4 regions of the Undibacterium sp. Ji50W genome follow, and region 1 is predicted to be linked to each of the others. Evidence: predicted binding sites of a transcription regulator. Region 1 holds the regulator's gene; each other region holds the start of a gene.

Region 1 (3,149 bases):
ACGTAAAACAATGCCGACCTGACATTAAATCAGACCGTGGTATGCCAAACGTTGCTAGATCGCCGGCCCGCTATATTCCTGCCTACGTAGGAAGGGAAGTAATACCTGTACAGCTTGTCAGAGGGCAATCCATTTAGTGATTTGAATATATGATTTATTTCAAACCATTCACCCAACAAAAAAGGACGCTTTTCGCGTCCTTGTTTTGGATACCCGCAACCCGAAGGCAGGGGTGGTGAGTCTTATGAAGCCGATGCCGGATCAGGTATGTGCTTGATGGCGTCGTGCTGATGGTTTTGTATCTTGTCTTTGTGCTTGATGACCTGGCGATCCAGTTTGTCTACCAGCGTATCGATCGCAGCATACAGATCATGCGCCAGACTTTCTACATGAATATCTTTGCCACTGATATGCAGATTAATGTCGGCTTTGTGTCGTTTTTCCTTTTCCCGGAGCTTGTCCACCGTCAGGATGACGGCGATATCAATGACCTGGTCGAAATGTCGCCTGATACGTTCTAGTTTGGTATGTACATATTCACGAATTGCAGGAGTTACTTCGACGTGATGTCCACTGATGGTGAGATTCATACTGTGCTCCTATAGTGATGTTGCTTGCTGTAACGATAAGCTCATTGCTGTCTTATTGCCTTGAGCTAAATCATATATAGCAATTCAAACTGTGATTACAAGGACTTGCTTACAAAGATTTACGCAAACTCACTGGGGGGATTTTTAGGGCTTCACGGTATTTGGCAACTGTCCGTCGGGCAATTACCATGCCCTGTTCACCCAGCATGTCTGCAATTTTGCTATCAGAGAGTGGGCTTTTCTGGTCTTCTGCTCCTATCAACTGCTTGATGAGTGCGCGTATCGCGGTGGAAGATGCTTCTCCCCCTGTTTCCGTCGCGACATGGCTGCCGAAAAAGTATTTCAACTCAAACATGCCGTGAGGGGTCAGCATGTATTTTTGAGTTGTTACACGTGAGATAGTGCTCTCGTGTAATCCTAGTGTATCAGCAATTTCGCGCAAAACAAGGGGGCGCATGGCGACAGCACCATGTGTGAAAAAATTGCGTTGTCTTTCAACTATTGCTTGTGCAACGCGCAAAATGGTGTCGAAACGTTGCCGCATGTTCTTGATGAGCCAGCGCGCCTCTTGTAGCTGTGAGCCGAGTCCGCCTTCCCCCCGATTTTGCTTCATGATGTTGGCATACATGCTACTGACCCGCAATTTGGGCATGACATCCTGATTCAGCGTGACTTGCCAGCCATTGCCTGATTTTTTGACGATGACGTCTGGTACCACATAATCCGATTCATCGACTGCAAAGTCGATACCCGGACGGGGTTTGCACAGTCTGATGACAGTTTGTGCGTCGCGCAAATCTTCGTCGTCGCAGTCGAGAATTTTCTTGAGTTTGGTGAAGTCTCTTTGTGCAAATAAAGTCAGTTGCGTTTCGACAATCTGCAAGGCCAGCCTGCGTGTCACGAAAGCAATGTTAGGCAGGCGTTTGATTTGCAGGGCCAGGCATTCAGAAGGTGTGCGAGCGCCCACACCGGCCGGGTCGAAGCTCTGCAGCATGTTCAGGGCAAATGCCAGCTCTTCTGGCTCCACGCACAACTCCAGTGGCAGGCTGGCATGGATTTCATCCAGGGTTTCTGTCAGGTAGCCATTGTTGTCAATGGCATCAATCATCAACTCGACCAGGGCGCGGTCACGCAGCTCGCGCAGGTTAAGGCGCATTTGTTCCTGCAGATGTTCACGCAGGGTGATGTGGGCAGCACCCAGTTGCGGGCGGCCATCTTCGTCATCGCTGCTTTTGCTGCCATGATGCACATCATCAAAACTCCAGTCCTCTTCACTGGCGCTGGTGGCTTCGTTGCTGACGGCGCTATCGGCATCACCCTGAACTTCCGTGGTGCTGTTGCTTTCTTCGCGGGATGCAGGGGCTTCCATCCCTGCATCGGCGGCGGTGCTACTGGTATTGATGGCGCCATCGGCCAACAGCCGCACGGCATGGTCCAGTGGATCATCCACACGCTCCAGCATGGGATTTTCGATGAGCAGGGTTTCCAGCTCCTGGTGCAATTCCAATGTGGACAATTGCAGCAAGCGTATAGATTGCTGCAATTGAGGCGTCAATGCCAGATGCTGGGATGTGCGTAGTTGCAGGCTTTGTTTCATGATGATTCCCGTCACATCCGGAAATGTTCTCCCAGATAGACGCGACGCACGGATTCATTTTGTATGATGTCGTCTGGCTTGCCGCTGGCCAGTACAGCGCCCTGATTGATGATGTAGGCATGATCGCAGATGCCCAGGGTTTCACGCACGTTGTGGTCGGTAATCAGCACGCCGATACCGCGCTCCTTGAGGAAGCGCACAATACGCTGGATTTCAATCACGGCTATCGGGTCAACACCGGCAAAGGGTTCATCCAGCAAGACGAAGCGCGGATTAGTGGCGAGGGCGCGGGCAATTTCTACCCGCCGGCGTTCACCGCCTGATAGTGACAGCGCCTGGTTTTCCCTGATCTTTTCAATCTGCAAATCGGCCAGCAAGGCGTTGAGTCTTTTGACAATGGATTTTTCTGAAAGAAATTTTCCATTGGCATCTTTTTGCAATTCCAGTACGGCGCGGATATTGTCTTCTACCGTCAGCTTGCGAAATACAGATGCTTCCTGCGGCAGGTAAGACAAACCCAGCACGGCTCTCTGGTGTATCGGCAGTTGTGAGATATTGACGGCATCGATCGTGATGTCGCCGGCGTCGGATGGTACCAGGCCAACGATCATGTAGAAAGAAGTGGTTTTGCCAGCGCCGTTCGGGCCCAGCAAGCCAACCACTTCGCCGCTTTTCACTTCCAGTGAGACGTCGCGCACCACTTGGCGCGCACCGTAGCGTTTTTGCAATCCCTTGACGAGCAAGGTACTAGGCGTGGCAGTCATTTAATTGGTCTGTTTGGGTTGCAGGGTGATTTTGACGCGGCTAGGACCATCTACATGCTGGCCCGTGGTTGAATTGGTACCGACCGCGATATCATTTTTACTGTCATAGGACAGGTATTCCCCCTCCTGTTCCTGGGTGACTTTCTTGCCTTCCAGGTAGCGAACTTTGGCTTTGGAGATGAACTTGACGATTTCTGT
Region 2 (3,149 bases), on a different contig from region 1:
CCACCCGACTGGAAAAATAATAGCGGACCGTATTTGTTTTGCAGCGCACTGATAAATTCCAGCGCAGCAGGTGTAGCGGTGACGCGGGCAGGTGCGTTGGTCATTTTTTTCTGTATCCTATGTTTTTTTTGTTACTTCATTTAACAAAAATCCAGATATAAATTCCCTCCCTTTCAAGGGGAGGGTTAGGGTGGGGATGGGTTTCAGTTGATGGGCCATTATTCCATTTTCTGAAGAACCCCATCCCCATCCCAACCATTCCACTGCGCCGCTTGCATGCGGCTTAGATATTTGTGGCGCAAAGCAATGCTTTGCGAATTCCCACAAATATCCCCTTGAAGGGGAAGGAGCTAAAATCCTGACGGTTTCCTGCTTTCCTCCGTGCCTCTGTGTTGAGAGGTCTTGAACTTAATGGTTACTAAAAGAACCCCATCGCATTCGGGTTATAGCTCACCAGCAGGTTTTTGGTCTGCTGATAGTGATCCAGCATCATCTTGTGGTTTTCACGACCTATGCCGGATTGTTTGTAACCACCAAAGGCCGCATGGGCTGGATACAGATGGTAGCAATTGGTCCAGACGCGGCCAGCTTCTATGGCGCGACCAACACGGAATGCGCGTGAGCCGTCGCGTGTCCACAAGCCAGAACCCAGACCGTACAAGGTATCGTTGGCAATCGAGAGTGCCTCTTCTTCATCCTTGAAGGTGGTGACCGACACCACTGGCCCAAAGATTTCTTCCTGGAAGATGCGCATCTTGTTATGACCCTGGAAGATCGTTGGCTTGACGTAATAACCCTTGGCCAGATCACCATCCAGCATATTTCTTTCACCACCCAGCAAGAGTTGTGCACCTTCCTGTTTGCCTATGTCCAGATAAGACAGGATTTTTTCCAGTTGTTCCTGCGATGCCTGCGCACCTATCATGGTCGTACTGTCGAGAGGGTTGCCCTGCTTGATGGCGGCGACACGCTTGATGGCTCTTGCCATGAATTGATCGTAAATGGATTCCTGTATCAACACGCGCGAAGGACAGGTACAGACTTCGCCCTGGTTCAACGCAAACATGGCAAAGCCTTCCAGGCATTTATCGAAGAAGGCATCATCATGATCCATGACATCGGCAAAGAAAATATTCGGCGATTTACCGCCCAGTTCCAAAGTCACCGGGATGATATTTTGCGACGCATATTGCATGATCAGACGACCGGTGCCGGTTTCACCTGTGAAGGCGATCTTGGCGATACGTTTGCTGCTCGCCAATGGCTTGCCAGCTTCCAGACCAAAGCCGTTGACGATATTCAAGACACCGGGCGGCAATAAATCCTTGATCAGGTCGATCAAGACCATGATGGAAGCGGGGGTTTGTTCTGCCGGTTTCAGGACAATGCAATTACCTGCGGCCAGTGCCGGTGCCACCTTCCAGACGGCCATCAGGATGGGGAAATTCCAGGGGATGATCTGGCCGACCACACCCAGAGGTTCATGGAAATGATAGGCATACGTCTGCTCATCAATTTGCGCAACCGAACCTTCTTGTGCACGTATGCAGCCAGCGAAATAGCGGAAGTGATCGATGGCCAACGGTATATCCGCCGCCATGGTTTCGCGTATGGGTTTGCCATTGTCTATGGTCTCTGCCGTTGCCAGCAGGCTCAGATTGGCTTCCATGCGGTCGGCGATTTTGTTGAGTATGTTGGAACGTTCCGCCAGCGAGGTCTTGCCCCAGGCTTTCTTGGCTGCATGGGCGGCATCCAGGGCCAGTTCCACATCTTCTGTCGTTGAACGCGCGACTTCGCAAAAAGCCTGGCCGATGACGGGGCTGATATTCTCAAAATATTCACCCTTGACCGGTGCTACAAATTTGCCACCGATAAAATTATCGTAGCGTTTAGCGAAAGGATTGCTGATACCCAGTTTGCTGATGTCTGCCATGTTCATGATGGTGATCTCCGTTGTTTGTTAGAGGGTGCGCATAGGTAATGCGACACATCGATAACAACGCAAACGGCGTGCCATGCTGGAGATGTTGAACTGGCGAAATAGTTGGGCGTAAAAGGCAGATGAATTCCCTCCCCTTGAAGGGGGAAGGAGCAAATATGGCAAAATATTCAGATAGGAGTAACTGTGTACTTGTGTTGCAGCAAGTGCGAGCTTGTCACATTATTTCGCAACACTGGTCAGACTGTCACAATTTGGGACAGTTGGATAAATCACATATTCCTTCCCTTCAGGGGGAAGGAATATGCAGGCTGCAATATTATTACCCACGCAATTTCGCAAACGCCGCAGCCATCGCATTGCCAGCAGGTGCTGGTGCCTGGGCTTGTGAACGGTGTTGATTCAAGCGCTTGGCATCGTTACGGTCGCCGCGCTGTTCAGGTTTGCTGCCGGCTACCGGTGCCGCATCCGTCAGGCGCATGGTTAGCGCAATACGCTGGCGTTTTACATCCACTTCCAATACCTTCACCTTAACTACCTGGCCAGCCTTGACCACGGTATGCGGGTCTTTGACAAAGGTGTTCGACAGCGCCGAGATATGCACCAGACCATCCTGGTGTACACCGATATCAACAAAAGCGCCAAAGGCGGCCACGTTGGTAACCACGCCTTCCAGTATCATGTCTGGACGCAAGTCCTTGATTTCTTCCACGCCATCTTTAAAGGTGGCAGTAGTGAATTCAGGACGTGGATCACGACCCGGTTTTTCCAGTTCGCGGATGATGTCGGTAATGGTAGGCACGCCGAATTTTTCGTCGGCATATTTGGCCGGGTTCAAAGATTTCAGCAAGCCAGCATCACCAATAACACCCTTCACGTCCTTCTTGATGTCAGCCAGAATTTTTTCTACCAGCGGATAAGATTCAGGATGGACTGCGGATGCATCCAGCGGGTTGCTGCCGTTCATGATGCGCAAGAAACCGGCTGCCTGTTCAAAAGTCTTGTCGCCCAGACGTGGTACTGCACGCAAGTCAGAACGTGAGCTGAACATACCCTTGGCATCGCGGAAATTGACGATGCTTTGCGCCACGCTGGACGACAGGCCGGAGACACGCGCCAGCAAAGGTGCAGAAGCAGTATTCACATCCACACCAACCGCATTTACGCAATCTTCGACAACTGCGTCGAGCGAGCGCGCCAGTTGGGACTG
Region 3 (3,149 bases), on a different contig from region 1:
AGTCGGGCAGGATGACAATGCCAGCGTGGGCTGGGCGATATAGCCATCCGGCTTGGCCAGCAGGCGCTGGCGGAAATCTTCTATCTGCTGCTTGCTGGAAGCAGGACCTACCAGCATGCCGTAACCGCCAGCCCCATGCACTTCCTTGACCACCAGTTCGGACAGGTTGGCCAGGGTGTAGGACAGGTCTTCCGGTTTGCGGCATTGAAAAGTCGGTACATTATTCAATATCGCTTCTTCAGACAGGTAAAACTTGATCATGTCCGGTACAAAAGGATAGATGGATTTGTCATCTGCCACACCAGTACCGATGGCATTCGCCAGGGTGACCCGACCGGCACGGTAGACTGACAGCAGGCCAGGAACCCCAAGCGAAGAATCCGGACGGAAAGCCAGCGGGTCAAGGAAATCATCATCAATACGACGATAAATCACGTCCACCCGCTTCGGCCCGCGCGTCGTACGCATGAAAACGGTGTTGTCATTGACGAACAAATCCTGGCCTTCCACCAGTTCCACCCCCATTTGCTGCGCCAGGAAAGCATGTTCAAAATAGGCCGAGTTATACATGCCGGGGGTCATGACCACTACTGTCGGGTCATCCACGCCCATGGGTGCTACCGAGCGTAAATTGTCCAGTAACATGTCGGGATAGTGATCAACCGGGGCAATCTTGTTGCGGGTAAACAGCTCGGGGAAGAGGCGCATCATCATCTTGCGATCTTCCAGCATGTAAGACACGCCGGAAGGCACGCGCAAATTATCTTCCAGCACATAAAACTCGCCTTCGCCGGCACGCACGATATCCACTCCGGCAATATGGGCATAAATATCCGAAGCGACCGAAATACCCTGCATTTCTGGCCGGTATTGTGCGTTTTTGTATATTTGTCCGGCAGGGATAATGCCTGCCTTGATGATCTTCTGGTCATGATAAATATCATGAATGAACATATTCAGTGCCTGCACCCGCTGGACCAGGCCTTTTTGCAATTGCGCCCATTCATTCGCAGGAATGATCCTGGGGATGATGTCAAAGGGGATCAGGCGTTCGGTACCGGCATCATCACCATAGACAGCAAAGGTGATGCCGACGCGGCGGAAGCTGAGGTCGGCTTCGGCGCGCTTGCGCTGTAGCTGTTCTGCAGACTGCTGTGCCAGCCAGGTGCAAAATTCGCGATAATGCTCGCGGGTGTGACTGTTATTGCTGGGCGTGCCTGCATAAACGGCCGCCATTTCATTGAAAAATTTTGCCATGTTCAAGTCTCGCGGTTACAGTACAACAACAGCATATCAAGAAACGTGCCAGTTCACTCAGCGATTTGCAGGAACAGGGTTTTGCTCAGAAAGGGGTGTTGTTTAGCGCGCAAAATATGCCAGCCGAATGCGAGGCTGAAAAGAACGCAGGAGGAATGCGGACAAAAACGCGGACAGAAACGCGGGGCTGGGATGCTACAGACAACACGCAACCTGGCTGGCAGGTTGCATTGCTACGGATATAGTATCGACGATACTAGACTACGATAGTCTGATGCTCATCGCCGGCACGGGCACGGATTTCACCAATCCGGTATACGGTTTCACCGGCTGCGGCCAATTGTGCCAGGGCAGCATCTGCCAGCTCAGCTGCGACAATCACCACCATGCCTATGCCGCAATTGAAGACGCGGTGCATTTCTGCGTCGGCCACACCACCATGCTGTTGCAGCCAGGTGAACAAGGGTGGCAGAGTCCAGGCATCTTTATGCAGGACGGCAGTCAGTTTGTCACCCAATACACGCGGGACGTTTTCAACCAAACCACCACCGGTGATGTGGGCCATGCCTTTGACTTCCAGGGATTCCATCAGGGCCAGCAAAGGTTTGACGTAGATGCGGGTAGGTGCCATCAGGGTATCGCCCAGGCTGCGACCATGAAAATCGGCACTCAGGTCTGGCTTGGCGACTTCAATGATCTTGCGTACCAGCGAGAAGCCGTTGGAATGGATGCCGGACGAAGCCAGACCCAGAATCACGTCACCGGGCTGTATCTTGCTGCCATCAATGATTTTGGATTTTTCTACGGCACCAACTGCAAAACCGGCCAGGTCATATTCACCATCAGGGTACATGGAGGGCATTTCGGCCGTTTCACCGCCGATCAGGGCGCAACCGGCTTGTTCGCAACCAAAGGCCACGCCCTTGATGACGTCGGTAGCAGTTGTCACGTCCAGCTTGCCGCAGGCAAAATAGTCGAGGAAGAACAAGGGTTCTGCACCTTGCACCAGGATGTCATTGACACTCATGGCCACCAGATCGATGCCTACCGTGTCATGCTTGTTGAGGTGAAAAGCCAGTTTCAGCTTGGTGCCCACGCCATCGGTGCCGGAAACCAGGACAGGTTCCTTGTATTTTTTGCTGACTTCAAACATGGCGCCAAAACCGCCTATGCCAGCCATGACACCTTCGCGCATTGTTCGTTTGGCAAAAGGTTTGATGGCGTCAACCAGGGCGTCGCCAGCGACCATATCGACACCAGCGTCGGCGTAAGAGAGAGAAACAGGGGTAGAAGTGCTCATGATATTCGGCAATAGGGGCAGGAGGCGGTAAAATAGAGGAATTGCCAGAAAAGTCCGGCAAAACCGCTATTTTAACAAATTGACCGCGAAAACTCTGTTTTTTGGGACCATGCAGTAAATTCGATGTCACCTTGACTACTATTGACTACTATATTGACTACTAAGCAGCCATAAAATGCCATTTTCTTTTACGTCGGAGCAAAAACAATCCATGCTGTGGCTGGCCCTGGCATTTGGCCTGCTGCTGTTGCTATCACTGCTGGGCCCGGTGCTGATGCCTTTCATCGTTGCCAGCATCCTGTCCTATGTGCTGACACCCTGGGTGGACAAGCTATGTGCGCTGCGCATACGCAGATTTGGCCTGCCACGTTCGGTGGCCGCAACCCTGATTATTGTGGTGCTGATTGCAGTCGTCCTGGCCATGCTTCTGATCATGATACCGATCTTGCAAAAAGAAGTCCCGCAGTTGCAAGACCAGATACCGCGCTTTTTTGACAAGCTGGATCAAATGCTGGCCCCCATGCTGTCTGAGTTTGGCATCAAGGTAAGACTGGACAGCAATGGCATCAAGACTTTGCTGACTGAACAAATG
Region 4 (3,149 bases), on a different contig from region 1:
TATCGCTATGGATGGCAACCTGTACATCCATCTGGTCTGCCACGGTCAGGCAATTGTCGATGGCTTGCGGCGTCGTGCCCCAGTCTTCATGCAGCTTCAAGCCTATGGCACCGGCCCTTACCTGCTCTTCCAGCGGTAAAGGCAGGCTGACATTACCCTTACCCATAAAACCCAGGTTCATGGGAAAAGCATCTGCCGCCATCAACATGGAATGCAGATGCCAGGGCCCCGGGGTGCAGGTGGTGGCTGCCGTGCCAGTGGCCGGGCCTGTGCCGCCGCCCAGCATGGTGGTGACGCCGCTCATCAGCGCTTCTTCAATCTGTTGCGGGCAAATAAAATGAATGTGTGAATCAATACCGCCCGCGGTCACGATCTTGCCTTCACCGGCAATGATTTCTGTCGCGCCACCAATGGCCATGTCCACGCCAGACTGTATGTCAGGGTTGCCGGCCTTGCCTATGCAAGCAATCAAACCATTTTTAATACCGATATCTGCCTTGACGATGCCCCAGTGATCAATAATGACCGCATTGGTGATGACTGTATCCATGACTTCGGCATGTGGTCTTTGTGACTGGCCCATGCCGTCACGAATCACCTTGCCACCGCCAAACTTCACCTCTTCACCGTAAATGGCAAAGTCTTTTTCAATTTCTATGAACAGGCCGGTATCTGCCAGACGGATGCGGTCACCTGTGGTCGGGCCAAACATTTCAGCATAAGCGTGACGCGAAATTTTCATAGCGCCCCCATCACTTTGCCGCTGAAGCCATAGACTTTTCTGTCACCAGCCAAGGCCACCAGCTCTATACTGCGATGCTGCCCCGGTTCAAAACGGATGGCCGTGCCAGCAGCAATGTTCAGGCGCATGCCGTAGGCCAGTTGACGTTCAAATTGCAGGGATGGGTTGGTTTCATAAAAATGAAAATGTGAACCAACCTGTATCGGCCTGTCGCCGCTATTGGCCACAGTAATGCTGACGACGGTGCGACCCACGTTCAATTCAATGTCCCCATCCTCTATCAGGGTTTCGCCTGGTATCATTGTCTTCTCCTAAGGAATGGGGTGATGGACGGTAACCAGCTTGCTGCCATCCGGGAAGGTTGCTTCAACCTGGATATCAGGAATCATTTCCGGCACCCCTTCCATGACATCGGCACGGCTGAGTATTTGCGTGCCTTCCGACATCAGTTCTGCCACCGTCCTGCCATCGCGTGCGCCTTCCATGATGGCTGCGGTGATCAGGGCGACTGCTTCCGGGTAATTCAGTTTCAGGCCACGTGCCTTGCGCCGCTCTGCCAGCAAGGCGGCGGTAAATATCAGCAATTTATCTTTTTCTCTGGGTGTCAGATCCATATCTTCTTTCTTGTCATCTGCGTAGTAACTGCGCTTTCCCATTATTTCGGTTGATTTTCAAAATAACAAGTAGTCAGATACCGAATATCAACTTTTACTACTCAAACATTATTAAAAGCAACACAGCAAGTTTTGAACCAAGCCTAAGTAAGCCTATGCAAGCCATATTGCATGACTGCGCACCAAATAAAGGCACATCTATCACCAATAGGGTGCAATTTTAATAAATATCAGATTAACAGCCCTGCAGAAAAATAGTTGGAACTTTTGAGCTGGTTCAGAGTAATACATACAAGAGACCTTGTTCCACCAAAACCAAATCCAAGCTGAAGACAACCGCACACGAATGAAAACAGATACCGGGGATACAGACTCCAGCTTGCTAAGGCAAATGCGTGATGGCGATGCTGCGGCATTCCAGCGTCTGTACCAACGCCATCAAGGACCGATTTATCGTTATGCCCTGATGCGCTGCGGCCAAAGCGCGCTGGCCGCCGATGTCGTGCAGGACGTATTCATGGGCTTGCTGACCAGGTCGTATCGCTATGACGCTGGCCTGGGTAATTTGCAAAATTTTTTGTTTGGCGTTGCCAGGAACCTGCTGCTGAAACAAGACCAGGCCCAACGCCGCCATCAGCCATTGCCAGCTCAGGGGGATGAAGACCAGGAAGAAGTATTGATGAGCGAAACGGCAGAAACCTCAGACGCCATCTTCAGCCAGCAGTTGACAGAACATGTAAGACAGGCAGTGAGCGTGCTGCGCCCGCATTATCGTGACGTGATTATTTTGTATGAGCTGCAAGAACTTTCGTATGCAGAAATCGCCGTGATTTGTAGCATAGACATAGGCACTGTGCGTTCTCGTTTGTCCAGGGCGCGTGCCACCATCTTGCAGTACAGCGACAGAATGGGATGGCGCACGGAACTGGCCATGCGCACGACAACAGCATCAGCAACCGCATCAAGAGCAAACGCAACAATGACAGGAACAGAACAATGACATCCCCAGTAAATTCCGTGAATGATGCAGGCAACATGGACGCCGCGCTGGACAGGCAATTCAGCATCCTGCGTGAAGAACTGCAACAACTGGATGCCCCAGCAGCAACTGAACAGCTTTTATTGAAAGCCTTTGCCAACCAGCAAGCCAAAGACAAAAAGCAGGCGCGCATCAGGCGCTGGCACCTATGGCTGGGCGGCATGTTGACAGTAGGTGGCAGCCTGGGCCTGTTCATGATGATGGTGCTGGCCCCTACCCGCATGCAAGACCCGGCACCACCCAATACTGCCTATGCCAACGCAGATTTGCCACCCTTTAATTTGCCACCCTTCATCGCCCTGGTGCCACTGGAACGCCTGAACAATGAAACACCGCGCATGCTGGAAGCAGAAGTACCCGCTGCATGGCTGGCCAGCCTGGGCATGCCGGTCAACCCCGAAATGGCCGGCGACCTGGTACAAGCCCAGATGCTGGTGGATGCTGATGGTACGCCCCTGGCCATGCGCCTGCTCAAATATTAAAACCCTTTTCCAGCACTGACTGAAACACTGACTAAACAAACAGATTTTTAAGCTACCCGACAAAACAAGGACACCCCATGAACGGCAAACTCCCCCTCTTTATTCTCCTCGGATCTTCCTGGGCAATGGCACAAGCCAACGTCATCAACGACAATGCGGCACCAGAACCGGCAGAAGAAAAACAGTCCGGCCAACGGATAGAAATAATACAGGTGACCCCAATGGCACCCATGGCACCGATGCCGCCAATGGCCCCCATGAGCCCAATGACG

Evidence for each region. Region 1 encodes sigma-54, which starts transcription at its own class of promoters, with help from an activator protein. Its sites were predicted from a motif close to TGGCANGNAANCTGCTTT; they were not measured.
Region 2: adh (aldehyde dehydrogenase) is a predicted target of sigma-54. The motif match lies at 1,999-2,016, and genes of this name have one in related genera.
Region 3: ACO0K9_RS15805 (circularly permuted type 2 ATP-grasp protein) is a predicted target of sigma-54. The motif match lies at 1,291-1,308, and genes of this name have one in related genera.
Region 4: ACO0K9_RS04345 (urease subunit gamma) is a predicted target of sigma-54. The motif match lies at 1,479-1,496, and genes of this name have one in related genera.

The regions. Positions count from the first base shown of each region.
Region 1 is NZ_JBMPOX010000024.1:54,935-58,083, forward strand. It holds gene hpf (ribosome hibernation-promoting factor, HPF/YfiA family) at 243-590, opposite strand; gene ACO0K9_RS24140 (RNA polymerase factor sigma-54) at 700-2,187, opposite strand; gene lptB (LPS export ABC transporter ATP-binding protein) at 2,199-2,951, opposite strand; gene lptA (lipopolysaccharide transport periplasmic protein LptA) at 2,952-3,149, opposite strand, start outside.
Region 2 is NZ_JBMPOX010000003.1:23,837-26,985, reverse strand. It holds gene ACO0K9_RS07075 (DUF779 domain-containing protein) at 1-104, opposite strand, end outside; gene adh (aldehyde dehydrogenase) at 419-1,939, opposite strand; gene ACO0K9_RS07065 (Tex family protein) at 2,262-3,149, opposite strand, start outside.
Region 3 is NZ_JBMPOX010000010.1:128,674-131,822, reverse strand. It holds gene ACO0K9_RS15805 (circularly permuted type 2 ATP-grasp protein) at 1-1,257, opposite strand, end outside; gene purM (phosphoribosylformylglycinamidine cyclo-ligase) at 1,514-2,557, opposite strand; gene ACO0K9_RS15795 (AI-2E family transporter) at 2,733-3,149, shown strand, end outside.
Region 4 is NZ_JBMPOX010000001.1:1,022,007-1,025,155, forward strand. It holds gene ureC (urease subunit alpha) at 1-742, opposite strand, end outside; gene ACO0K9_RS04340 (urease subunit beta) at 739-1,044, opposite strand; gene ACO0K9_RS04345 (urease subunit gamma) at 1,054-1,356, opposite strand; gene ACO0K9_RS04350 (RNA polymerase sigma factor) at 1,703-2,356, shown strand; gene ACO0K9_RS04355 (hypothetical protein) at 2,353-2,877, shown strand; gene ACO0K9_RS04360 (hypothetical protein) at 2,955-3,149, shown strand, end outside.